Regions from separate parts of the Ruminococcus sp. SR1/5 genome, predicted to be linked through region 1. Evidence: riboswitches for the same ligand, from Rfam matches in the RefSeq annotation. Region 1 holds a riboswitch; the other holds the start of a gene.
What was found. Region 1 has a riboswitch for FMN ahead of ribD (bifunctional diaminohydroxyphosphoribosylaminopyrimidine deaminase/5-amino-6-(5-phosphoribosylamino)uracil reductase RibD). Riboswitches for the same ligand answer to the same signal wherever they lie in the genome.

Region 1 (12,202 bases):
CAAAAGATCGGGAAAAGTGCTGTATGGCAGCGGAAAAGAGACTCCAGAGGTTAAGTAGAAATTATGGGGGAAAAGAACAGCAGCGTCGTATTGAGCTATTGTTGGCATGGAATGCGGAGCTTTTGTGTGAACCGGAAAAAGCGGCTTTATATTATGAAAATCTTCTTCTGTATGATGCAGAATATCCTGTGGCCTACGGGGAATATGGGATGTTTCTTATTCGGACCGGTCAGAAAGAGGCCAGCAGAAAGCTGTGGGAAGATTATAAAGAGAAAGAAAAAGCGGAATTACTGGATGACAGTGAAAGCAGAAATCTGCAGCTTTGGGAGGAGATCAATGAGAAAAAGAAGAGAAAGTGATCAGAAAAAACCAAAAGAAATGAAAATTCCTAGTAGGAAAGCCTGCTTTATTATTTTGTTTCTGCTGGTCTTATGCAGCTGGATGATCCCTTCCATTGCTGTCTATGGATTTGATGTGTCAGGAATGGATAGTTTTGATACCGGCGGATTTGATATGAATGTGGGAGAAGGAACCGGACAGCTGCCGGAAGACTGGGAAGAAAGCTATGCAGGAGAAGGAAGTGATGATAGTAATTGGAACAGAGAAGAAGGAAATACTGAGGAGTATTCCGCTGCCTGGGCAGAATCAGAGAATGATCAGGAGGAGTCTGCACAATGGAATTTAGATTTTCAGACAGATGAGGTACGTTCTCAGGAAGAAAGCTTTATGGAAAATGGAAATACTGCGGCAGAAGTAGAAATAGCTGATACACCTGCGGAAAAACTGACGGAAACGCCGATACCAACAAAACTGCCAATACTGACTGAACAACCGATCCCTATACAGACAGTGACAGCAAGTCCATCTGTAACGTTGACTCAAAAACCAGTTCGAAAGTCAGTGACAGATGCATCAAAGAGGGAGAAGAAGCAAAATCCGGCATTATCTTACTATCGGACAGAACCAACAGGAACGTCGGATAGGAAAAAAGAAAAAGAGCAAAAACCGGTGATCCGAATGAAAACAGACGGTAACAGGATCCGGATAGAGATCAGTCCGGATATTCCGTTCCAGATCCTTTCATTTCGGATCAATGGAAAAGAATGTGATTTTTACTGGCAAGGAAAAAAGCTTCTGGCGGAATTACCGAAAAAAAGCAGAAATCCCTGGAAAGCAGAACTCATGGGTTTTGTGAAATCCGGGAAGCTGTACTATGAAACCATGGACTTACCAGAAAAACAGTGATACAATAGGCATACTTACTGATTATTTTATACAACAGGAGGAATTTATGTATAAGGCAATCTTTTTTGATCTGGACGGAACACTGACAGAATCCGGAGAGGGGATTACGAAATCTGTACAGTATGCACTGGAGAAGCTTGGAGTTTCGGCACCGGAGCTGGAGCCATTGAAGGTTTTTGTGGGTCCGCCGCTTCTGGAACAGTTTATGAAGTATGCGGGATTTGATAAAGAGACAGCACAGAAGGGAATTGAATATTACAGAGAGCGGTATTCAGAAAAAGGAATGTATGAGAACACCGTTTATCCCGGTGTGGAAAACACTCTGGCAGAACTGAAACGTCGTGGTTACAGACTGGCTGTGGCGTCTGCGAAACCGACCTTTTACGTAACACAGATCATGGACCATTTTAATTTGAGCCGGTATTTTGAGGTGATCGCCGGGACGGACCTCAATGGACCGAAAGTAACCAAATCTCAGGTGATCGAGGAAGCTCTGGAAAGAATGAGCCTTTCTGACCACCGTGACCAGGTGATCATGGTGGGTGACAGAGAACATGACATTTTCGGAGCCAGACGATGCGGGATCCAGTGTGTGGCTGTATCTTACGGATATGGAAGCAGAGAAGAACTGGAAAAGGCACAGCCTCTTCAGATCGTAGCTTCCGCAGATGAACTTCTGAATTTTTTCGTCTGACCCCTCTGCACAGACAGAATATTTTTCAAATAGTGTGGAGGGAGCTTTATCCGGCAGGAATCCATTATCTTATCGGACAGATCCTCGGAAGCGCCGTGCTTCTCTGGCTGGCAGGGCATGTCGGCAACGCACAGGAAAGGTACTATAGTTATACGCTGGTGATCACCGGACTTACCGGAGTGCTGGTTATGTTTCCGGCAGTATATTTTTACCGGAAGGATCGTATAGGAAGGCTGATCGGCGGTTTGACTTCCGTTGAGGAACAAAGGCTATCTATTCCTGAAATGCTGCTTCTTCTTGCTGCTGGAGCCGGATTTGCCCAGTATGCCAATGTGCTGGTGGCGATCCTGCAGAACTGGATCTCATCCAGCTATGGAGAGACGATGACGAAGATTACCTCAGGAAAGAGTTTGTTTATGATGATCTTCTGGATGGGGATCATAGCGCCTGTTGCAGAAGAAATGATCTTTCGCTGGCTGATCTATCTGCGACTTCGGGATCACTTTTCTGTACTGTTTTCCGCTGTGATCTCTGCGGCGTTTTTCGGAATTTATCACGGAAATGTCCTGCAGGCTGTGTATGCGTTTGTTCTGGGAGGGATTTTTGCGTGGTTTCTGGAGATGGGCGGTAATAAGTGGACCAGTGTGCTGATGCACATCGGAGCCAATACCTGGATACTTATTTTCAGTGAATACGCCCAGACTCTGGTGGAAAAAGCCGGAGCAGGAAGCCTTCTGATGATCTATGGTGTTTTTGCGGCAACGATGATTGGAGGATATCAGTATTTTGCACGCCGGGGAGAAAAACGTGGCTACCGGGCTGTCTGATCCAATGTGGAACACGAATGTCTGCCTGCTACTGGATCAGGCAGAGTGATAGATGAATATTTGCTTTACAGAGAATCTGTAGTGGAATCATAGTATAAGGATGCCATTACAGATTTTTTTATAAAAATATGCCGGAATCTTTTGCTGCCGGTAAATTTATATAGATTTTATATTTATTTAAGAGACCATTTCTTGCGTACCTTTGTATCATGTGCTATCATAAGTGTATTAAAAGAATTAATACACTTAATACACAGATTACAGAGAAAGGAGCGTCGTATGTTATTCTTGGACTATCAGGACAGACGTCCCATTTACGAGCAGATCGTAGAGAAATTCCGGATGCTGATCCTGTCAGGAGCTGTGGAGCCATCTTCCAAGATGCCGTCTGTGCGGCAGCTGGCCGTGGAATTATCCATCAATCCCAATACCATCCAGCGGGCATATATGGAACTGGAGCAGCAGGGGCTGATCTGTCCGGTGAAGGGAAAAGGCAGTTTTGTCACAGACAGCAGCAGGATCAGGCAGATTGGTATGGAAGAAACCTTAAGTGAGCTGAAAAAGATCACAGAAAAGGGAATGGCTCTGGGAGTAGGGGAGGAAGAAATGATCGGTGTGATCCGCTTATGCTATAAGGAGGGAAACAATGATTGAGATAAAAAACTGCAGCAAAGCTTTTGGTAAGATACAGGCAGTAAATAAGGTCACCATGGATATCGGGGAACGGGAGGTTTTTGGACTGATCGGCTCCAACGGTGCGGGAAAAAGTACTCTGCTCCGTATCATGGCCGGGATCATCCGTCAGGACAGAGGAGAGGTGCTGATGGATGAAGAACCGGTTTTTGAAAATGAAAGGATCAAAGAGCATTTTTTCTACATCCCGGACGATGCATATATTCCGGCAAATTACAATGCTCTGGACATGGCAGAATTTTACCGTTGTATTTATCCGGGATTTCAGCAGGCGCGTTTTGAGACAATGATGAAGCAGTTTCATCTGGATGGAAAACGAAAAATCAGCACTTTTTCCAAGGGAATGAAGAAACAGCTTCTGGTGATCCTGGGAATCAGTATAGGAACGAAATATCTGTTTTGTGATGAAACCTTTGATGGCCTGGACCCGGTAATGCGCCAGGCAGTAAAAAGTATTTTTGCATCAGAGATCATGAGTCGTGAATTTACGCCGGTGATCGCTTCCCACAATCTTCGTGAGCTGGAAGATATCTGCGATCACATCGGGCTTCTTCATCAGGGAGGAATTCTCCTTTCCAGAGATCTGGAGGATATGAAATTCCACATCCATAAGATCCAGTGTGTACTTACTGACAAAAAGAAAGAAGAAGAATTAAAGAAAGAGCTGGATGTTTTGAAAACAGAGCATCAGGGCTCCCTGTTGCTTATTACTGCAAGGGGAACAAGAAGAGAGATCATGGAGAAGATACAGGCAAAAAATCCTCTTTTCTGCGAAGTGCTCCCACTGACTCTGGAAGAAATATTTATCAGCGAAACGGAGGTGGCAGGCTATGAAGTCAAAAATTTATTCCAGTGAGTATATGAAATCCTCTTCTAAAGGACAAAGATGGATCCCGGCATTTGCCATGATCGCATTTCTCCTTGCATTTCCGGTAGCGGAACTTATTCTGATGGGAAAATGGAATGAGCGCAGTTATACTCAGAGTCAGCTTTCCTATCTGTATTCCAGCCTGTGGAACAGTGACTTTCTCACAATGGGAGCAGCTGTGGCTGCGGTAACCGCATTTTTTGCAGCAGTAAGCGGCTTCTGGTATCTGTATTCCCCGAGAAAAGTGGATTTCTATCACAGCCTTCCGGTAAAGCGAAGTGCACTGTTTCTGCACAGAGTATTGTTGGCTGTTCTTTATTATCTAGTGCCATATGTGATCATGGAATTTGCTGCGGTATGCATCGGGGCAGCCAGAGGATATTACAGCCTTTCCATTATGAAAAAGGCACTGATCCTGCTGGTGCTCCATCTCCTGATGTATCTTCTGGTGTATTTTTCCACAGTGCTGGTGATCGCCTGCACCGGTACCATGTTGATGGGAGCACTTGCATGGGCAGGGCTGTTTACCTACAGTATCGTTCTGGCAGTGATGCTGCAGTTAAGCGGACATTTATTTTTTGATACCTGGTACGAGGGCAGTTACGGAATTCTGGCAGCAGTGCGGAATCTGGGATCTCCTCTTATGGTGATCGTAAGCTTTATAGATAGATACAGCAGCGGAAGCTTTGGAAAGCAGTTGCTGATACTGATCCTTACGCTGTTTATCATGGCAGCACTTTCCTGGATGGCATTTTGTAGACGAAGGTCAGAGAATACCGGAAAAGCTCTGGTATATACCTGGATGGAGCCGGTCTTAAGTGCCCTGATCACAATACCATCCGGACTGGGGATCGGTCTGATCTTTTATATGATTCCGGAAGATTCATCCAAAACAGCATGGTGGATCTTCGGAATGATACTGGGAACGATCCTGGTCCATGGAATTCTGGAAGTGATCTATGAAATGGATTTTCGCAGATTTTTCCGCGGAAAAGTGCAGCTTATGATCTTTGGAGGTGTTGTGGCAATCTGTGCGCTGACCATGAAAATGGATCTTCTGGGATATGACAGTTATTTTCCGGCTTATGACAATCTTCAGGGAGTTGTGATAAATGTAAGCAATCTCTCATATGCAGAGCAGCTTTGCAATGTGGAAAAAAAGAAGACGGAATCTATAAGATCCGGTATACTGCTACCTCAGACAATAGTTCTGGTCTGCTGGATCAGCCGGTAATGAAAAGTAAAGCATTATATAACAGTCTGAAGGATATCAGGCTTCAGAATGAAAAAGGAAAAAAATCAGGAAGGCGCATGTATGTGCGCTACATAAATAAACAGGGATTCAGTGTATGCAGAGGCTATATTGTATCCTCTGCACAGGCACAGAATCTTATGGAAGCCCTGTATGATGAGCAGACATGGAAAGAAGACAGATATTCATTTTTTCAGCTGGACAAACAGTATCTGAAAGAGGTCACCGGTATTTTCTGTGACGGAGATATTCAAACCTTATTTGAGAAAAATGCAGAGAAGCGTCAGGCGCTGGCAGAGGCGTTGAGAAAGGACATTCTGGAAAACGGCGGTCAGACAGTAAAAGACCAGCCATGTGCAATGCTGATGTTCGATTATGCGGGAATTCCGTCAGAAGGATACATGGATGAATGGGGAATGAATGTACCGGCTGTTCAGGAAGGAGAGAGGGTGTCTACCTCCGTTCTGGTGTATCCGGCATATAAGAGAACACTTGCAATTTTGGAAGAAACAGGATATCCTCTTTCTATGGATAAGCTGTCTGTTGAGTATATTGATGTTTATTACTTCAGCTCCGAAGCTGCCGGCGAAGATGATGAAGTTTTTTCCGACACTGAGCCCATTTCGGATCTTGAAGAAACAGATAACGGTTATAAAGTCCGTTACGATAAAAAGGAACAGCTGGAAGCCCTGAAAAAATGTATCCGTCCATCACAGCTGGTAAACGGATGGACTATCTGGAATGCAGATGCCACAATGGAAGTGGTTCTGGAAGGACAAGAGAGCACCGGCGGGGATTCCGGACTTTATATGACATTTGTCGGTGAGATCCCGGATTTTATCAGAGCAGATGCAAAGGCAGCCCATGTAACAGAATGGGAGGTAAATGATTAATGGAAAAACCAGTCCGGCTGGATAAATTTCTGGCAGATGCCGGCGCAGGTACAAGAAGCGAGGTAAAAAATACATACAGAAGGGTCAGGTGCAGGTTAACGGGAAATCTGTGAAGAAACCGGAGCTGAAGGTAACAGAAGAAGATCAGGTGGTTATGAACGGGCAGGAGCTCCATGCTGCACCGGAATATGTATACTATCTTTTTAACAAGCCGGCAGGCTGTGTCAGCGCAACGGAGGACTTCAGAGATAAAACGGTTCTCGACTACATTGAAGAGAAAGACAGAAGAAAGGGTCTTTTTCCGGTGGGACGCTTGGATAAAGATACAGAAGGCTTTCTTCTGATCACAGATGACGGTCCTCTGGCACACGAGCTTCTTTCTCCGAAAAAGCATGTGGATAAGACCTACTATGCAAAAGTATCCGGGAAAGTGACAGAAGAAGATGTCGTGAAGCTGGCAGAAGGCGTGGATATCGGGGAAAAAGATCTCACACGACCGGCAAGGCTGGAGATCCTTTCTACCTGGGAGTCCGGCACAGAATCTGCAGAAGCCGGTAAGAACTGGGAATCTGAGATCCGACTTACCATCCACGAGGGAAAATTCCATCAGGTAAAACGGATGATGGAGGCACTGGGAAAAAAGTAACTTATTTGAAAAGACTATCCATGGGGCCGCTGGCGCTTCCTTCAGATCTTCCGACAGGAAAATATCGTTCGCTCACCGAAAAGAGCTGGAGCTTCTGAAGTCTGCCGGAAACCGCTGAAAAACAGAAAAAATTGGAAAAATCCCCTTTACATAAGGGGATTTTCTATGCTATAATTCAGAAGTTGCAAAAATAAGCACGCACGGCGATTCTATAAGGATGGTGCCCTACGGTGTGAGGATGGGTCCAGAGAGAAGGCGACCTGTGCGGAAGAATTTAACCAAAAAGGAGAAAAGACATGAGCGTTATTTCAATGAAGCAGCTTTTAGAGGCAGGTGTTCATTTCGGACATCAGACAAGAAGATGGAACCCTAAAATGGCTCCGTACATCTACACAGAGAGAAATGGTATCTATATCATCGATCTTCAGCAGTCTGTAGGAATGGTTGACGATGCTTACAATGCAGTAGCAGATATCGTTGCCAACGGTGGACACATCCTTTTCGTAGGAACTAAGAAACAGGCTCAGGATGCTATCCGTACAGAGGCAGAGCGTTGTGGAGAGTTCTTCGTAAATGAGAGATGGCTTGGTGGTATGCTTACAAACTTCAAGACAATCCAGAGCCGTATCGCAAGACTGAAAGAGATCGAGACAATGGAAGCTGACGGAACATTCGACGTACTTCCTAAGAAAGAAGTTATCGAGCTTCGCAAAGAGCTTGTTAAGCTTCAGAAGAACCTTGGCGGAATCAAAGAGATGAAGAGAATCCCGGATGCTATCTTTATCGTAGATCCTAAGAAAGAGAGAATCTGCGTACAGGAGGCTCATACACTTGGAATCCCGCTTATCGGTATCTGCGATACTAACTGTGATCCGGAAGAGCTTGACTATGTGATCCCGGGAAATGACGATGCTATCCGTGCAGTAAAACTCATCGTTTCCAAGATGGCTGACGCTGTTATCGAGGCTAAGCAGGGAACTGCTGAGGCAGATGGCGAGATCGAGGCTGAGTCTGAGGAGTTTGCAGCTACAGAGGAATAATTCGTATAAACAGAATATTTCAGGAGGAAACGAACAATGGCTATTACAGCAGCACAGGTAAAAGAGTTAAGAGAGATGACCGGCGCCGGAATGATGGATTGTAAGAAAGCTCTTACAGCTACAGAAGGCGATATGGATAAAGCAGTTGAGTTCCTGCGTGAGAAGGGTCTTGCTACAGCACAGAAGAAAGCAAGCCGTATCGCAGCAGAGGGTCTTTGCAAAACTCTGGTAACAGAGGATGGAAAGAAAGCAGTCGTTGTTGAGGTTAATGCTGAGACAGACTTCGTTGCAAAGAACGAGAAATTCCAGAGCTATGTTGCAGATGTTGCAGCACAGGCACTTAACACAACAGCAGCTGATATCGATGCTTTCCTTGCTGAGGCATGGGCACTTGATACAACTAAGACTGTAAAAGAGGCTCTTGCAGCTCAGATCGCAGTAATCGGCGAGAACATGAACATCCGTAGATTTGCTCAGGTTGAGGAGCAGAACGGATTCATCGCTTCCTACACTCATATGGGTGGAAAGATCGGCGTTCTTGTAGACGTTGAGACAGATGTTGTTAACGATGCTGTTAAAGAGATGGCTAAGAACGTAGCTATGCAGATCGCAGCTCTGAAACCGCAGTACACAAGCGACAAGGAAGTAAGCGCTGACTATATCGAGCATGAGAAAGAGATCCTTATGGCTCAGATCCAGAACGATCCGAAGGAGTCCCAGAAACCGGCTAAGGTTATCGAGGGAATGATCACAGGACGTATCAAGAAAGAGCTCAAAGAGATCTGCCTTCTTGACCAGACATACGTAAAAGCAGAGGACGGAAAACAGTCCGTTGCTAAATACGTAGAGCAGGTAGCAAAAGAGAACGGCGCTAAGATCCAGATCAAAGGCTTCGTTCGCTACGAGACAGGCGATGGTCTTGAGAAGAAAGAAGAGAACTTCGCTGAGGAAGTTGCAAAGCAGATGGGTAAATAATCTGATATCTGCAGATCTTTAATAAGATCCATAAAACCCTTGAAAATCCAGTATTTTCAAGGGTTTTTCTTATATTATCCACTTCATATACTACATTATAAAATATGGATAGACTATAGTAACAGGAAGTTGCTTTTCAGAACATGGATCTATCTTTATAATAGGATAATGGAGGTGACGGCTATGGAAACAAAAAATGTAATCTTAAAACTTAGAACGGAAAGAGGAATGTCACAGGACGAGCTGGCAGATAAAATCATGGTAACGAGACAGGCTGTATCACGCTGGGAAAATGGAGATACCGTTCCGAATACTGATACACTTAAGCTCTTATCGAAAGAATTTGATGTCTCGATCAATACGCTTTTGGGAGAACCGAGAAAGCTGATCTGCCAGTGCTGCGGGATGCCAATTGATGATGATTCCATATTGGGACGTGATAAGGATGGCACATTAAATGAGGAGTATTGTAAGTGGTGCTATGCAGATGGAACATACACATATAATGATATGGATGAATTGATTGATGTTTGTGTAAAGAATATGGTAAATGAAAGCTTTACCGAAGAACAGGCACGCACTTATCTGAAAGAAATGCTTCCAAAGTTAGATTACTGGAAAAGGTATGAGGAACTTAGTGACAATGGGCAGTTTGAAGAGTTTAAAAAAGCAATTGATAAATGAAATAAATGATTTACATATAGATGGACTTCCAAGGGTAGACAGACTGAATGCACTTGTAGGTAAATATGTAAATCTGGAATATGCACTGCCAAATGGACAAAAAGTGAAATTTCTGGATGACCAGAAAACTTATCTGGGAAATCAAATGGAATCTGAATTCGGAGGGGACAGATACTTCGGTATTCTGGCAAATATGGATTTTATTATGATATGTACATATGAGAAAGACGGTGAAAATCCTGAATTGGTTATATACAAAAAAGATGAGTATAGTATGCGGATTAGTGATTAGTTTCGTTACCGTTCACTGATAATATTCCGCATGGAATGAGTAAAATAAAAATTCCGCTTTACAAATAACAGATAAAGTATTAAAATAAACAAAAAGATATCTTCAGGGCAGGGTGTGATTCCCTACCGGCGGTAGAGCCCGCGAGCCGAAAGGTATGATCCGGTGAGATTCCGGGGCCGACAGTATAGTCTGGATGGAAGAAGATGATAGTACAGTTGATTTTTGTATGAATGAATGTAGTATCAGAGCTCTGAGATGGTGATCCATTTCAGAGCTTTTTATGTAGGAAATAATCAGACATTCATTTATTGATCATATGTAACAGATCAATTCCACCCTGCAGATATTTCTGCAGGCTTTTTTGTATTTGGCACATCGTTTTTGAAATAAATATACCACTCACTTGTCTGTGAATCCGATTGCACAGGTCTAAAAGCCTTAGCGTACCAGACAAAGAACAGGAATAAGAAAGAAGGAATAGAAATGACGGATCAGGAATATATGCTTCGGGCGATTCAGCTGGCCAAAAAAGGAGAAGGCTGGACGAATCCCAATCCGATGGTAGGGGCAGTGATCGTAAAAGACGGAAGGATCATCGGGGAAGGCTATCATAAAAAGTATGGAGAACTTCACGCAGAACGTAATGCTATTGCTTCTCTTACAGAACCAGCAGAAGGTGCGGTGATTTATGTTACACTGGAGCCTTGCTGTCATCATGGAAAAACACCTCCATGTACGGAAACGATCATTGAACAGAAGATCAGAAAAGTGGTGATCGGTTCCCGAGATCCGAATCCGAAAGTGGCAGGAAAAGGTGTACAGATGTTAAGGGAAGCCGGTGTAACAGTAGTTGAAGATTTTATGAGAGAAGAATGTGATCAGCTGAATCCGGTGTTTTTCCATTATATTACTACGAAAACCCCATACGTGGTGATGAAGTATGCCATGACACTGGATGGGAAGATCGCAACGAAGACAGGAGCATCAAAATGGATCACCGGAGAAGCGGCAAGAAAAGAAGTACAGCATATGCGGCATCAGTACATGGGGATCATGGCAGGTATTGGAACTGTGCTTGCAGATGATCCGATGTTAAACGTCCGGGTAGAAGGCTGGAAAAGTCCTGTCAGGATTGTGTGCGACAGTAAGCTCAGGATCCCGCCGGACAGTCAGATCGTAAAAAGTGCGGAAAAGTACCGGACGATCGTGGCTTATGCAGATCAGAAAAATACAGAAGAAAAATAAAAATATTACATACCATGGGAGTTGAGACCATTTACTGTCCGGATGAAAAGGATCAGATAGACCTTAAGAAGCTGATGACAGATCTTGGAAACAGGGGTATTGACAGCATCCTCCTGGAGGGAGGCGGTACGTTAAATGACAGTGCCCTGCGAGCCGGAATTGTAAAGGAAGTACAGGCTTTTGTGGCACCAAAGCTGTTTGGTGGTGTGGCCGGGAAGACACCGGTAGAAGGTATCGGAGTTGAATTCCCGTCTGAAGCAGTAGAACTGAAATATACAGATATCTGCCAGATCGGTGAGGACATCCGGATAAGATGTCAGGTGTGTGAGAAAAAACAGGAGGAATCATGTTTACAGGAATCGTAGAAGAGAAAGGAAAAGTCCGTTATATACAGCTGACAGGAGAATCAGGGATCCTGGCAGTGAAAGCCCGGAAAGTCCTGGAAGGGACAAGGATCGGTGACAGTATTGCTGTGAATGGTGTGTGTCTGACAGTTACGTCGATCCAGCCGGACGGATTTACTGCCGATGTGATGGCAGAGACGATCAGAAGAAGCAGTCTTGGCAGTTGTAAAGCTGGAAGCCAGGTAAACCTGGAACGTGCAATGGCTGCAGATGGCAGGTTCGGGGGACACATAGTAAGCGGTCATATTGATGGAACTGGAGTGATACGTTCCATGCTCCGGGAAGAAAATGCCATCTGGGTATCAATTGAGACATCGCCACAGATCTTGCATCTGATCGTGGAAAAAGGATCCGTTTGTATTGATGGAATCAGCCTGACAGTTGCAAGGGTTGATGAAGCTGGTTTTCAGGTGTCGGTCATTCCACATACAGGAGAAGAAACCA
Region 2 (12,202 bases), 1.7 Mb from region 1:
GGTTACAGGAAGGATTGGCAACAAATACACCGATAACCGCACCGACAATCATAAAAATGAGCAGATAGCTGTTCAGATAATCACGTGGCTGAAGCAGTGCCCATACAGGAGCGACACTGGCGATCAGAATGTATACAAAAATGATGATATGCCAGGTTCCAAGACTTACATACATGGGGAAATTAAGTCCCAGCACAATTGCTGCTACCAGCAGTAAAATTGCGACTGCAGTGTTGACCCATTTGTTGAATTTTGTATATTTAAGGAAAAATCCAAGTGCAACAGCCTCAAATATAAATAACATGGAAGTGGTTGCAACAGCTCCGTTTGCCGCTACCTTTGTAACTGTTCCTGCATCATTTACGGCAAATCCGTTAAAGGTTCCTGCTACAACATCTGCAAATGCGGCAACGACCAGAATACAGAACAGCCAGCAGAATAAAAGAAATAATTTTTTCCAAGCTTTCCGATATACGCTTCGATGATATATCCGATCGTACGTCCTTTATTCTTTACGGATGCATACATGGATGCAAAATCCTGCACAGCTCCGAAAAATACACCACCGATGAGGATCCAGAGCAGAACCGGCAGCCAGCCGAAAATTGCGGCCTGGATCGGTCCGTTGATGGGACCTGCACCTGCTATGGATGCAAACTGATGTCCGAATACTACATTTGTATCAGCCGGTACATAATCAACTCCGTCCTCCATTTCGTATGCCGGAGTTTTTGCTTTCGGATCAATGCCCCATTTGTTCTGGAGATAACGGCCATACAGAAGATATGCACCTCCAAGAACTACGATGGCTATGATCATCATTGTGATTCCGTTCATAATATCAACTCTCTTTCCTTTGTGTTTTTTATACATGATACAATGACCGTAAAACAGTTATTGCATCAAAAAACGCCCTTGCTATCCTTTCGGATAACAAAGGCGGAATGTTCCGTGGTACCACTTTGTATTATCGTATTTATTGCTAAACGCGACCACTTATTACTGTCATATCAAACAGCCTCTTCTGTAACGTGAAGACTACGTCCCTGCTTACTTAACCTTTTTATTCAGCGGGATGCTCCCAGGTGATATCACAAAATACCTTCTGCCGCTTCTCACCAGCTGCGGCTCTCTGTGATCCGGTCTGCTTCTTGTGATCTGTCCTGTTCCATGCATTTCTCTTTTTTATTTATCTAATGTTTTACTCCTTTTTTATAAAAATTCAACAAATAATTTATATATATTTTACAAATTTGCATATGTTTTTTATGCATTTTTTAGGTAAAAGCCCAAACACGGCGTATGTAACGAAGCCAGATCTGATCCCAGCTCTGCTTTACGATCCGTTTTCCGTCACATACGCCGCATTATCCATTATTCAGAAAATGTATATCTTACCATGTATCCTTTTCCGTCACCGGTTACAATCACGACTCCGCCATCGGGATTCTCGATCTTATCAATGATCGGAAATCTTCCTTTTTCTTTTACGAAAGCTTCCGGACTCTCGATCTTTGCTTCAACGATCTCCTGCTGAGAATGACGATCGCCACCGCAGGGATTAATGGTTTCAATAATGATCTCATATTCCTTCATACCCTTCACCTCTTTCATTTAATGCAGTTTTTCAGTTCTTATACTTACATTTTATCGTAAAAATCCCGATCATGCAAAATGCGTTCTGCACAAATTTTCAGAGGATTTATTGGTATTTTTCACTACATTCAGACTTTTTCTGTTTCCGGATGTTATCTTCCTCAAAGAAGGCTTTTTTATTCTACAAAGTGGATCCTGCTTTTATCAAAACGATCCTGCTGCATTCTGCTCTCTGCCGGGTACCCCAGGGCAAAAAGAGAAAATACCTCCACATTCTCCGGAAGCTTCAGAATATCATGGACCAGCGCCATACGATCCTTAAGCGGTGCAATTCCGATCCACACGCCGCCAAGTCCCAGTGCATCCGTTTCCAGCCAGATATTCTCCTGTGCGATAGACATATCGATCTGTGCCATATCCTGAACAGGCAATCCCTCTTTCCGATATACCGGAACGATCACAACCGGTGCACCTGCTGCACATCCGGAATAGGGAGTGGCTTTGGAAAGCTCCAGGATCTTCTCCTTATCTGTCACAACATAAAATTCCCACGGCTGCTGATTACATGCGCTTGGCGCCTGCATACCTGCTTTCAGGATCTGAAGGATCTTTTCCTTCTCTACGGGTTTATCTTCATATTTACGGATACTTACTCTGTGAAAAATATTCTCCATGCTATTTTCTCCTCGTCATACTCATATCACTTGTTACAGTTCATACTCATCATACAGCTTCTGACGCCATTTTACATCCGTCATCACACGCTGCACTTCATCCGACCGTCCATCCAAAAACAAACGATTGATCACTCCCACCGGTATATACAAATTATACCACATCATCAAAACATAAAAACCCCATAAAACGTATTTTTACAAACTCTACAGGAACTTAAAATGGAAAACGCTCCAGAATACGAAGCTTTCAGAATGTCCATACAGACAAGAATCCTATAAGATATAATAACCATACCACACATCAATAAACAAATCACTCAAAACTGTTCCAAAAATTCTCCCATAATCTGACACCGCCACCATCTGAAAACTCCCGGACAGCCAAACATCCGGGAGTTTTTCTTATATCACTTATAATCTTCAGAAATTATTTCTCCTGCACATTGATGATAACCTTCATGGTTGTCTCACGGTTCTCATCAATATACTGATAAGCCTTCAGATAATCTGCGAACTTAAATGTCTTTGAGATCAGCGGCTTTAAATGAACCTTTCCCGCATTTACAAGATCAATGGCATCTACATAATCATCATGACGGTACATCATAGTACTCTTGATATCCAGCTCGTGGTCATTGGCAACAGCAAGGTCAACGGTTGCCATATCTGCAAATACCGCTACCAGTACGATCACGCTGCCTTTTCTCGCATACTGGATGGCCTGTCCCATGGTGATGTTATTTCCGGCACAGTCATAGATCACATCTGCCTTATCCGGACCAAATGCCTCTACCAGTGCCTCTCCGAAATTTTTCTCCTTCGTGTTTACACAGATATCAATGCCGCACTCTTTTGCTTTTGCAAGACGAAGGTCACTGACATCCGTGATCATAACCCTGGCTGCCCCCATTCCTTTGGCTGTCTGCGCAACAAGATTTCCGATGGGACCTGCACCGATCACTGTGATGTTCATCCCTTTTACATCGCCCATCTGCTTCACGGCATGGACTGCAACTGCCAGCGGCTCGATCATTGCACCTTCCTCGTAAGACATCTCCTCCGGGATCGGTGTTACCTTAGATGCATCTACTGCAAAGAATTCAGAAGCTGTTCCTGTTGTCTGGAAGCCCATAACCTTCAGTTCCTCGCAGAGATTATATTTTCCATGGCGGCACGGATAGCAATGTCCGCAGTATACCTGAGGCTCGATGGTTACTTTCTGGCCAACCTTAAAACCTGTCACATTCTTTCCAAGCCCCGTGATCTCACCGGATACTTCATGTCCCTGTGTTACCGGATATTTTGTAAAAGGATGCTTACCGTGATATACGTGGATATCTGATCCGCAGATACCAATGTTCATGATCTTAACCAGAACCTGGTCATCTCCCACTTCCGGAACCGGAACCTCTCTGAAAATAATCTCTCCGGGATTTGTCATTACCTGTTGAAGCATCTTATTCTCCTCCTCTAATTTCTTTCTATTGCATATCATCTTTTATTAATTATTTTATTAAAGTAATTACATTATTATTCTTTTCTTCTGATCTGTCAAGATAGTTTTCTATGATTCTGCTTATTGAACAAGTTTGCAGCTTTGTTTTTATGCACATTCCATAATTATCGGTAAACGGAATAGTCAAGCGAATATTCGCAATACGCTTCGCTACTTGCTCATGACCGAATAACTCCTTCGCGGTTTATCGGTTAAAAAACAAAGCCTGCGGATTCAGCATTTCTGTAATCATATGCTGAATCCACAGGCTCCTTATACGCTTTAATAAATAATTTTATAGAAGTATGATATTCCTTTCCGGCAGGTTTGTAAAGGCTTTTATCAATACCAGCGTGTCATCGGCAGATCATTATTCACACCCTTGGTCATAAGAATCTGGTGAAGATCGATAATTCCGTTGTGGAAGGTTGCCGCACATGCTGACAGGTACAGATCCCACATACGCAGGAACTCTTCGTCAAACATAGTCTTTTCTTTTTCAATATTGTCCCGGAAATTCTTTTCCCAGTGAAGCAATGTCTTATTGTAATGCAGACGGAGATTTTCGATATCCAGGGTATGGAAATTGTCCTCTGCCATATGGTTCAGGATCTCACGTAAGCTCGGAACAGTTCCGCCCGGGAAAATATATTTCTTGACCCACGGGTCACCCGGATGCTCCTTCAGAGCACTGATAAAGTGAAGCAGAAACAGTCCGCCCGGCTTCAGAACCTTTTCCACACAATCAAGAAACAGCTGATAATTATCACGTCCAACATGCTCCAGCATACCGACACTGACAACACGGTCAAACTGATACTCCTTCTTCGGCAGATCACGGTAATCCATCAGCTCTACCGTAAGATAATCTTCCAGCCCCTGATCCTTAATCCGTCTCTGAAATTCTGCATACTGTTCATGACTTAAGGTGATACCGGTACCATGAACCTTATATTTCTTAGCTGCCTCGATCAGCAGAAAACCCCAGCCGCAGCCGATATCCAAAAGACTCATACCCTCTTCCAGATGTAATTTTTTAAGGATATAATCAACTTTATTTACCTGTGCCTGATACAACGTATCATCCTCATGGATAAAATACCCGCAGGAATAACTCATAGTCTCATCCAGCCAAAGTTTATAAAAGTCATTTCCAATATCATAATGGCTGGTCACTTCCTTTTCCTGGTTCTTCTTTGATGTTGAACTGAACATGATTTTTTTCAGAGCAGATTCATTGGTAGAAAATTTCCCCATCTGACCTAGAAAATGATCCAGCGCTTCATAAAGATTTCCCTCGATATCCAGATCCCCACGCATATACGCCTCACCCAGTGCAAGGGATGTGCTCTTCATCAGATCCGCCAGAGGAATCGCTTTCTTAAAATTCACCGTAAATGTAGGTTCACCCTCTCCGATGTGATACTCGGAATTCTTGAACTTTACCAGAAATGGATAATCTGTAAAGCGTTCAAGGAACTGTACCATTGCTTTCTCTTCCGTCTTCTCCTGTAATGTCTCAAACATAATAGTCTACCTCCTTTAACACAGCACTATGATACACCCGGAGGAAGGCTTTATGTCAAGGGAGATATACAACAAAATTTTATCAATAAAATGAGAATATTTGGTAAAACTCTTCCTTATAATTATTTATAGTTATCCAAATTAACTCGATATTTAAAGTCCACATTTAACCCAGCCCTCAAAAGCACTGACATTTTCAAAACATAATCGTCAATTATATATCATTTCCCGATAATCATCTTTGTATTTTACGCATTTTTTATTGCTTTATATATAATTCAGACTTATAATAAAAGATACAAAAAAAGAGCGAAAACCATATAAAAATCCAACACTGGAGGGAACCTTATGAACGAAGAACTTTTTAATGAAGCATCAAAATCCAACATCCTGTCAAAACAACTGGTCGATCAACTTCAGGAAAGCATGACCTACAGCAGCATCTCCTTCATCAATTGGACCATCGAAGTCCTCAAGCTCCTGAAAGCCCGCATCGAACGCGGCGACAAGATCAAAGATGAGACCACCGGCGTGATCTACGATTTCTACACCTTCCGCCAATTTGTAGAAACCAACTTCTCCACCTACATCACCGGCCAGGTCTTCAACACCTCCATCCGGTCCCAGAAAGTCTACTTCACCCTGGAAGCCTGCCCAGGCGGCTACAACCTCCTCATGGCAGACTCCGGCAACGAAAAAACCTACCGCTGGATCTCCAGCTTAAGCAAACGCTTCTCCCTGGTAGAAATGATCGCCACCGGAATCGTCTACGTCAAAGACAACCGTACCGACACCTACCAGCCATTTATCTCCGAAAACGGCAAATACTGCAAATACAACAAAGACCTGGGAAAACTCATAGAACTCTGATCAAAACGGGGAATCCGCAACCGCAGATTCCCCGTTTTTCTCATCCATCCAGTGCAGCGCCGATGACCCATTCCCCTCTTCAAGCCACAGGGAATCTCAGCCTTTCCTCCCAGCCATCCAGCGCAGCGCCGATGGCTCATCCAACTCCCGTCATGCCACAAGGAATCTCAGCCTTTCCTCCCAGCCGTCCAGCGCAGCGCTGACGGCTCATCCAACTCCCGTCATACCACCCCACTAGCAACACTCCCCACGAGATTTAACACGTCTCACGGCCAACGCACAGCCAGTGAGGGGCTTCTTTCCAGGCTGACTCTGCAGGAGGGGAGCTGCTTCTTAGGTGGCGGAAATCTGCGTTGCTTCAAAAAATCTCGCTGTTTGAGCGGCTTCAGACGCGAGTTCGAGATTTTTTGAAGCGCTTTTAGCAGAATTCCGGCACCTTAGAAGCCAGCCCCCGACGAAGCCCCAGCCTGGAAAGAAGCCCCTCACTGGCGTCCCCTTCCGCCATATAACTACCTCCGTTTAAATCTCCCCAAGAAATCCAAACACCTCCTCATCCTCAAGAAAATGCATCAGCATATAAGCACACATGATCGCAACCCTCTCCTCCTTCAGTATCCTCCTGACCTCATCCCGGTCCGCGATCACAACCTCGATCTCCTCACTATCCTCCTGAGCAGCCTTACTAACCTCACCACTGGCATACCCATAAACCGTAGCACAGGATTCATCCGTCATCCCAATCGTCGTAAAATAAGGCTTCTCAAAAGCCTCCGCAACCTTGATCGGCTCCAGCTTCAACCCGGTCTCCTCAAACATCTCCCGCACAGCACCCTCATGGAAATCCTCCCCAGGCTCCACAAGCCCCGCCGGAAACTCATAAATATACCCGCCGATCGTATACCGATACTGACGGATCAGCACAACCTTATCCCGCTTCTCTCCATAAACACTGTAAATGATCACCCCATCCGGATGATTCTCCCCTGTAGAAAGCTTCATATCCTCCACACTCTTCGCCCTGGAGGCCACAAAATAAGAAACCGGCGTATCATGTACACTGGTCGCATCCACTCCATAAAGATTCACGAACTTATTATCTGTAAGTTTTTTCACACTGTTGATCTTACCCATCTGAAAAGCTCCTTCCCGAAAATTTTTCTAAAAACATTTTATCCCATCCAAAACCAAAGGTCAATTTTTTATACTTACACTCCCTTCACAATAGTGCTATAATAAATACCCTGCTATAAAATTAAAAATCCACTTATCACATTACCAAACAGCTACTGTAGACAAGAAAGAAGGAAAAAACATTGAAAAACCAGACCAATGCTGCCCAGGCCGAAAACCCTCTGGGAACCGCCCCTGTAGGCAGCCTGATCACCAAATTCGCCATTCCCGCCATCATCAGCATGCTGGTCAGCGCTCTGTACAATATCGTTGACCAGATCTTTATCGGACAGGGCGTAGGAATGCTTGGAAACGCCGCCACAAACATCGCATTTCCCGTAACCATTATCTCTACTGCTGCTGCATTGCTCCTGGGAATCGGCAGTGCCTCCAATTACAACCTGGAAATGGGCGCAGGAAACGAAAAAAAAGCCAGCTCCATCGCAGGAACCGGACTCTCCTCGCTGATAATCTCCGGTACGATACTCTCTGTCATCGTCCTTCTGTTCCTGAAGCCACTTCTTCATTTTTTCGGCGGAACACCGGACGTCATGCCCTATGCCATTGATTACATGGGGATCACCGCCATTGGACTTCCCTTTTATGTTTTAAGCACAGGCGGCAACCACCTGATCCGAGCAGACAGGAGTCCTACCTATTCCATGACCTGCATCCTGGCCGGTGCCGCCATCAACACCATCCTGGACCCGCTTTTCATCTTTGGATTCGGCTGGGGCATCAAAGGTGCAGCCTGGGCAACCGTGATCGGCCAGATCGTATCCGGACTTCTGATCATCTTTTATTTTTCCAGACTCCGGAAAATGTACCTGGACCACTCCATGCTGATTCCTAAGGCACGCAATCTGTCTGCCATTTTTTCTCTGGGAATGGCATCCTGCATCAATCAGGTTGCCATTGCTGCAGTGCAGATCGTCATGAACAATACACTTCGCCATTACGGAGCACTCTCCGCTTACGGAAGTGATATTCCGATCGCCTGTGCAGGGATCATTTCCAAAGTCAATCAGGTATTTATGGCCATCTGCATCGGAATCTCCCAGGGCTCCCAGCCCATCTGGGGATTTAACTACGGTGCCGAAAAATACAGCCGTGTACGCCAGACATACCGCTATTCCGTAACCTTATGTACTGTGATCGCAACCATATTTTTTATCTGCTTCCAGTTCTTCCCGCATCAGATCGTAGGCATCTTCGGAAACGGCAGCGACCTGTACTTTCATTTTGCAGAAAAATATCTCCGCATCTTCATGCTGATGACCTTTGCCAACGGGATCCAGCCTATGTCCGCCGGCTTTTTTACCTCCATTGGAAAAGCCAGGCTTGGTGTGATCATGTCCCTCACAAGGCAGGTGCTCTTCCTGCTGCCGCTGATCGTCATCTTCCCGGTCTTCTTCGGAATCGATGGCGTCATGTACGCAGGACCAATTGCAGATACCTCTGCATTTGTGCTGGCCGTTGTTTTTGCCAGACGTGAGCTTGGAGTCATGAAAGCTGCAGAACAAAACGCCTGACATAAAAAATGCCATGTAATTTACTGCCCATCGGCAATATATTACATGGCATTTCTCACATTCTCAGATATTTATCTGAAACCACCAATTTCTGATCTTTTCTTCATCCTCCGGCAGCTGCTTATGATCAGTCACCCTTCAGTACAACACGGATCTTCTTATAAATTACAAATACGATCAGAGATGTCAGTGCATATTTAAAGATATTAAACGGAGCAATGATCAGCAGTGCAAAGGTAAGCAATCCGTTTACGGAGCTGTGTACTGCGCTTCCCATCTGGATAAAGGTCTCGATTGGCATTCCAAACGCCTTACCGTAAGCTGGAAGCAGCACAAAGGCATTGACAAAGCATGCAAGGATCGCTGTCAGAACTGTTCCCACTGCCATACCTGCAACTGCATGTACTCTGCTCTTTTTGTGACGGAAACGATAGATCAGACCGGCCGGTACCACATAGGCACATCCAAACAGAAAGTTGGCAACATCACCAACACCGGCAGTCATGGTTCCCTTCGTCACAAGATGTACGAGAATCTTCACAAGTTCGATCAGGATACCTGCCACAGGTCCCATAGCGAAGGTTCCTACCATAACCGGTACCTCGGAAAAATCAAGCTGATAAAAAGACGGTGCAAGAAACGGGATCGGAAACTCAAGATTCATTAATACTCCTGCCACAGCACCAAGCATGGCTACCTGCGCGATGGTCCTTGTTCTGCTTCTTTCCACGGCATTTCCTCTCTGTAATATCTGTTCACTCATAACTCTCTCTCCTTCTTCAGAAATATTCAAAGAAAATTTCCACAAGAAATCTTTATGCGAAAAAAATTTCTATTTCTTCACATAAAAAGCCCCGGGAGCTTCTTCCCGGGGCACTGAGCACGTTCTTTAAATACTGCGCGTTCTTCTCTCATCCAGACTTTACTGTCGGTTCCGGAATTTCACCAGATCAGCCGCCAAAGCGGGTCGCGGACTATACCGCCGGTAGGGAATCACACCCTGCCCCGAAGAAATTTTCTTTTTTATGAGTTCATTATAACGCGCTCTTTTTATAATTACAAGGCTTAATTCTGTCACAGAAGCATTCTGCTCCATTTATATAAATCTAAGATCCACTCCTTTATGATCAAACCCAGATTTTCTTTACCGTACTCCAGCTACTGTAAAGAACCTTTTTTCCGACTCTTTTATATGACCGGATGCGGACATAATAGGTCTTTTTGTTTTTCAGTCCTGATATCTTATATCTGGTCGCAGACTGTTTTCCAACTGTGACCGTTTTTCTTTCTTTTGTAAATCTGCTGTCTGCTGCATACTGGATCTGATAGCCGGTTGCCTGTATATTTTTTTCCAGCTTGCAGTAAAGGATCTGTTTGCTTTTTTCAGTCCTGTCAGCAGAGTTTTTGGAGGCAGGATCTTAAAGGTAAGCGTTTTGTTGATACGACTGTATTTTCCGATTCCTCTGACCTGCACAGTTCCAATTCCGGAATTTTTATTATTTTTGTAATACAGCTTATAAGCACTCGCCCCGATCTTCTTTCCATTTACAGTTACGGTTACTGATGGCCGGATGGTTTTTCCCGTATAAGTGTAAGAGGTTCTGTTTAGCTTAACATTGCTGACAAACTTTTCTGTCTTTTTTATGATCTTGAAATGAATGGTTGCGGTACCTTTATAATAACCGGTACCATAAATGGTTACCGTTGCAACACCCGGATACTGATTATCCTCGTAGTACATATAATAATCTTCGCCGGCTTTCAATCCGGGGATTACGATGGCAGGTGTGAGTTCTTTTCCTGTATATGTCTGATCAGCTATTGGATCCGCAGCCGGTAGTTTTCCGTAAATAGTAAAATATAATGTTTCCGATCCTTTATAATTGCCGATTCCCGTGAGCTCTGCACGAGCTTCACCAGGCTTTTCATTATTAACATAGGTTACCGTATAATCTTTTCCCTGTACCAGTCCGTCAATTACCACTTCCGGTTCCACTTTTTTCCTTTAAAGGTGGTTTCCAGGTATGTTTCATTATTTTCCGCAAAATAGCACACATACATTCCATTTTCATCTGGCGTAATCTTGAAACTCCGCTCTACTGTACCGCAGAAAATATCTTTTCCCGTGATCTTTACAGTCGCAGTTCCTGCATTGATGTTATTTTCATAAGTTACTTCATAATCGAAGCCCTGCTCAAGTTCCGGTGCGGATTCACTGGATTCTATTTCGGGTTCATGGCTTTTTCCATTATATTCATAGTCTGAAGTGATCTGTTCAAACCATTCATTCTGAAGCGGTATCCGGTTGTCTGCTGACAGCTCCACAAACGTGCAGCCACGGTCCTCTGCGTATTTCTGAAGTGTGGAATCCTTTTTTCCCGCGATCAGTGCTGAATCCCTGAACGCATCATCCGCCCAGACAGTATCTGTGCTCAGTACTCTTATCCTGCACCCGGAAGACAGACGAAGTCCATTTTTCCCAACTGATTTTACAGATGCGGGAATTATAATATCACGGATCCCTGAACTGCTCTGGAATGCATATTCACCGATTTCTTCCAAGCCTTCGTTCAGGACAGCTTTCGTAAGCGACGAACAGTTTCCGAAAGCACCTTCTCCAAGGCTTCTGACACTTCCCGGTACTGTTATGGAAGAAACATTTACACAGTAATAAAAAGCATAGTCTCCCACGCTTACAGTTCCATCCGGGATCTGGTAATCTCCGGAACGTCCGGACGGAAACACGATCAGTTTTGTGCCATCCTTGCTGAATACCACTCCGTCTTTTTCAGAAAAATACGGATTTTCCGGATCTACTTTAATTTCTGTCAGACTGGACTCAGACAAGCCCTCCACAAAAGCAGCCAGCCCTATAGATGACACATTTGGGGGAATCGTAACAGATTTCAATTTCTCACAGTTGTAAAAAGCATTCTTTTCGATGGTTGTAAGCGAATCCGGCAAAGTAACAGACTCTATATCAGAAGCCTGGGTGCAATACTGGAAGGTACTGTTTCCAAGAACCGTTACTTTTCTTCCGTCAATAGTATCCGGAACTACGATATTTGTATCCGTTCCTTCATACTGATACAGCCTGAGTGTTCCATCATTCAGAATCTTATAAGAATAGTCATAGTCCATTTTGGACAATTCATAATGTCTGGGGGCATTTCCCGTATATCCGCAGTCAACCAGATATCTTTCTCCGTCAATTATGACTACAGAGTTCCTGTGACCGCTTCCCGCCCCCGGATCATTTGCCGCATACCTTGCATACACGGTCAGTCCCAGTTTTTCGCACATATAGTTCACTGCGCTGGTATTGGCCCAGCAGT

Region 2: it holds a riboswitch for FMN, as region 1 does, so the genes downstream of both, CK1_RS10505 (ECF transporter S component) here and ribD (bifunctional diaminohydroxyphosphoribosylaminopyrimidine deaminase/5-amino-6-(5-phosphoribosylamino)uracil reductase RibD) in region 1, are expected to answer to the same signal.

What each region holds. Positions count from the first base shown of each region.
Region 1 is NC_021014.1:409,438-421,639, forward strand. Features, by position in the region: gene CK1_RS02060 (serine/threonine protein kinase) at 1-359, shown strand, start outside; gene CK1_RS02065 (hypothetical protein) at 337-1,245, shown strand; gene CK1_RS02070 (HAD family hydrolase) at 1,292-1,939, shown strand; gene CK1_RS02075 (CPBP family intramembrane glutamic endopeptidase) at 1,972-2,766, shown strand; gene CK1_RS02080 (GntR family transcriptional regulator) at 3,046-3,420, shown strand; gene CK1_RS02085 (ABC transporter ATP-binding protein) at 3,413-4,315, shown strand; gene CK1_RS02090 (hypothetical protein) at 4,290-5,561, shown strand; gene CK1_RS02095 (DUF6449 domain-containing protein) at 5,561-6,472, shown strand; partial or broken gene CK1_RS02100 (pseudouridine synthase) at 6,472-7,216, shown strand; gene rpsB (30S ribosomal protein S2) at 7,415-8,158, shown strand; gene tsf (translation elongation factor Ts) at 8,195-9,133, shown strand; gene CK1_RS02115 (zinc ribbon domain-containing protein) at 9,317-9,817, shown strand; gene CK1_RS02120 (hypothetical protein) at 9,777-10,109, shown strand; FMN riboswitch at 10,204-10,318, shown strand; partial or broken gene ribD (bifunctional diaminohydroxyphosphoribosylaminopyrimidine deaminase/5-amino-6-(5-phosphoribosylamino)uracil reductase RibD) at 10,593-11,719, shown strand; gene ribE (riboflavin synthase) at 11,701-12,202, shown strand, end outside.
Region 2 is NC_021014.1:2,073,528-2,085,729, forward strand. Features, by position in the region: partial or broken gene CK1_RS18870 (carbon starvation CstA family protein) at 1-873, opposite strand, end outside; gene CK1_RS10470 (hypothetical protein) at 1,375-1,596, opposite strand; gene CK1_RS10475 (nitroreductase family protein) at 1,773-2,270, opposite strand; gene CK1_RS10480 (zinc-dependent alcohol dehydrogenase) at 2,701-3,729, opposite strand; gene CK1_RS10485 (SAM-dependent methyltransferase) at 4,111-5,295, opposite strand; gene CK1_RS10490 (hypothetical protein) at 5,644-6,165, shown strand; gene CK1_RS10495 (NUDIX hydrolase) at 6,685-7,296, opposite strand; gene CK1_RS10500 (MATE family efflux transporter) at 7,479-8,867, shown strand; gene CK1_RS10505 (ECF transporter S component) at 8,995-9,630, opposite strand; FMN riboswitch at 9,767-9,884, opposite strand; gene CK1_RS18335 (fibronectin type III domain-containing protein) at 9,995-10,189, opposite strand; gene CK1_RS10510 (hypothetical protein) at 10,096-10,863, opposite strand; gene CK1_RS10515 (leucine-rich repeat protein) at 10,845-12,202, opposite strand, start outside.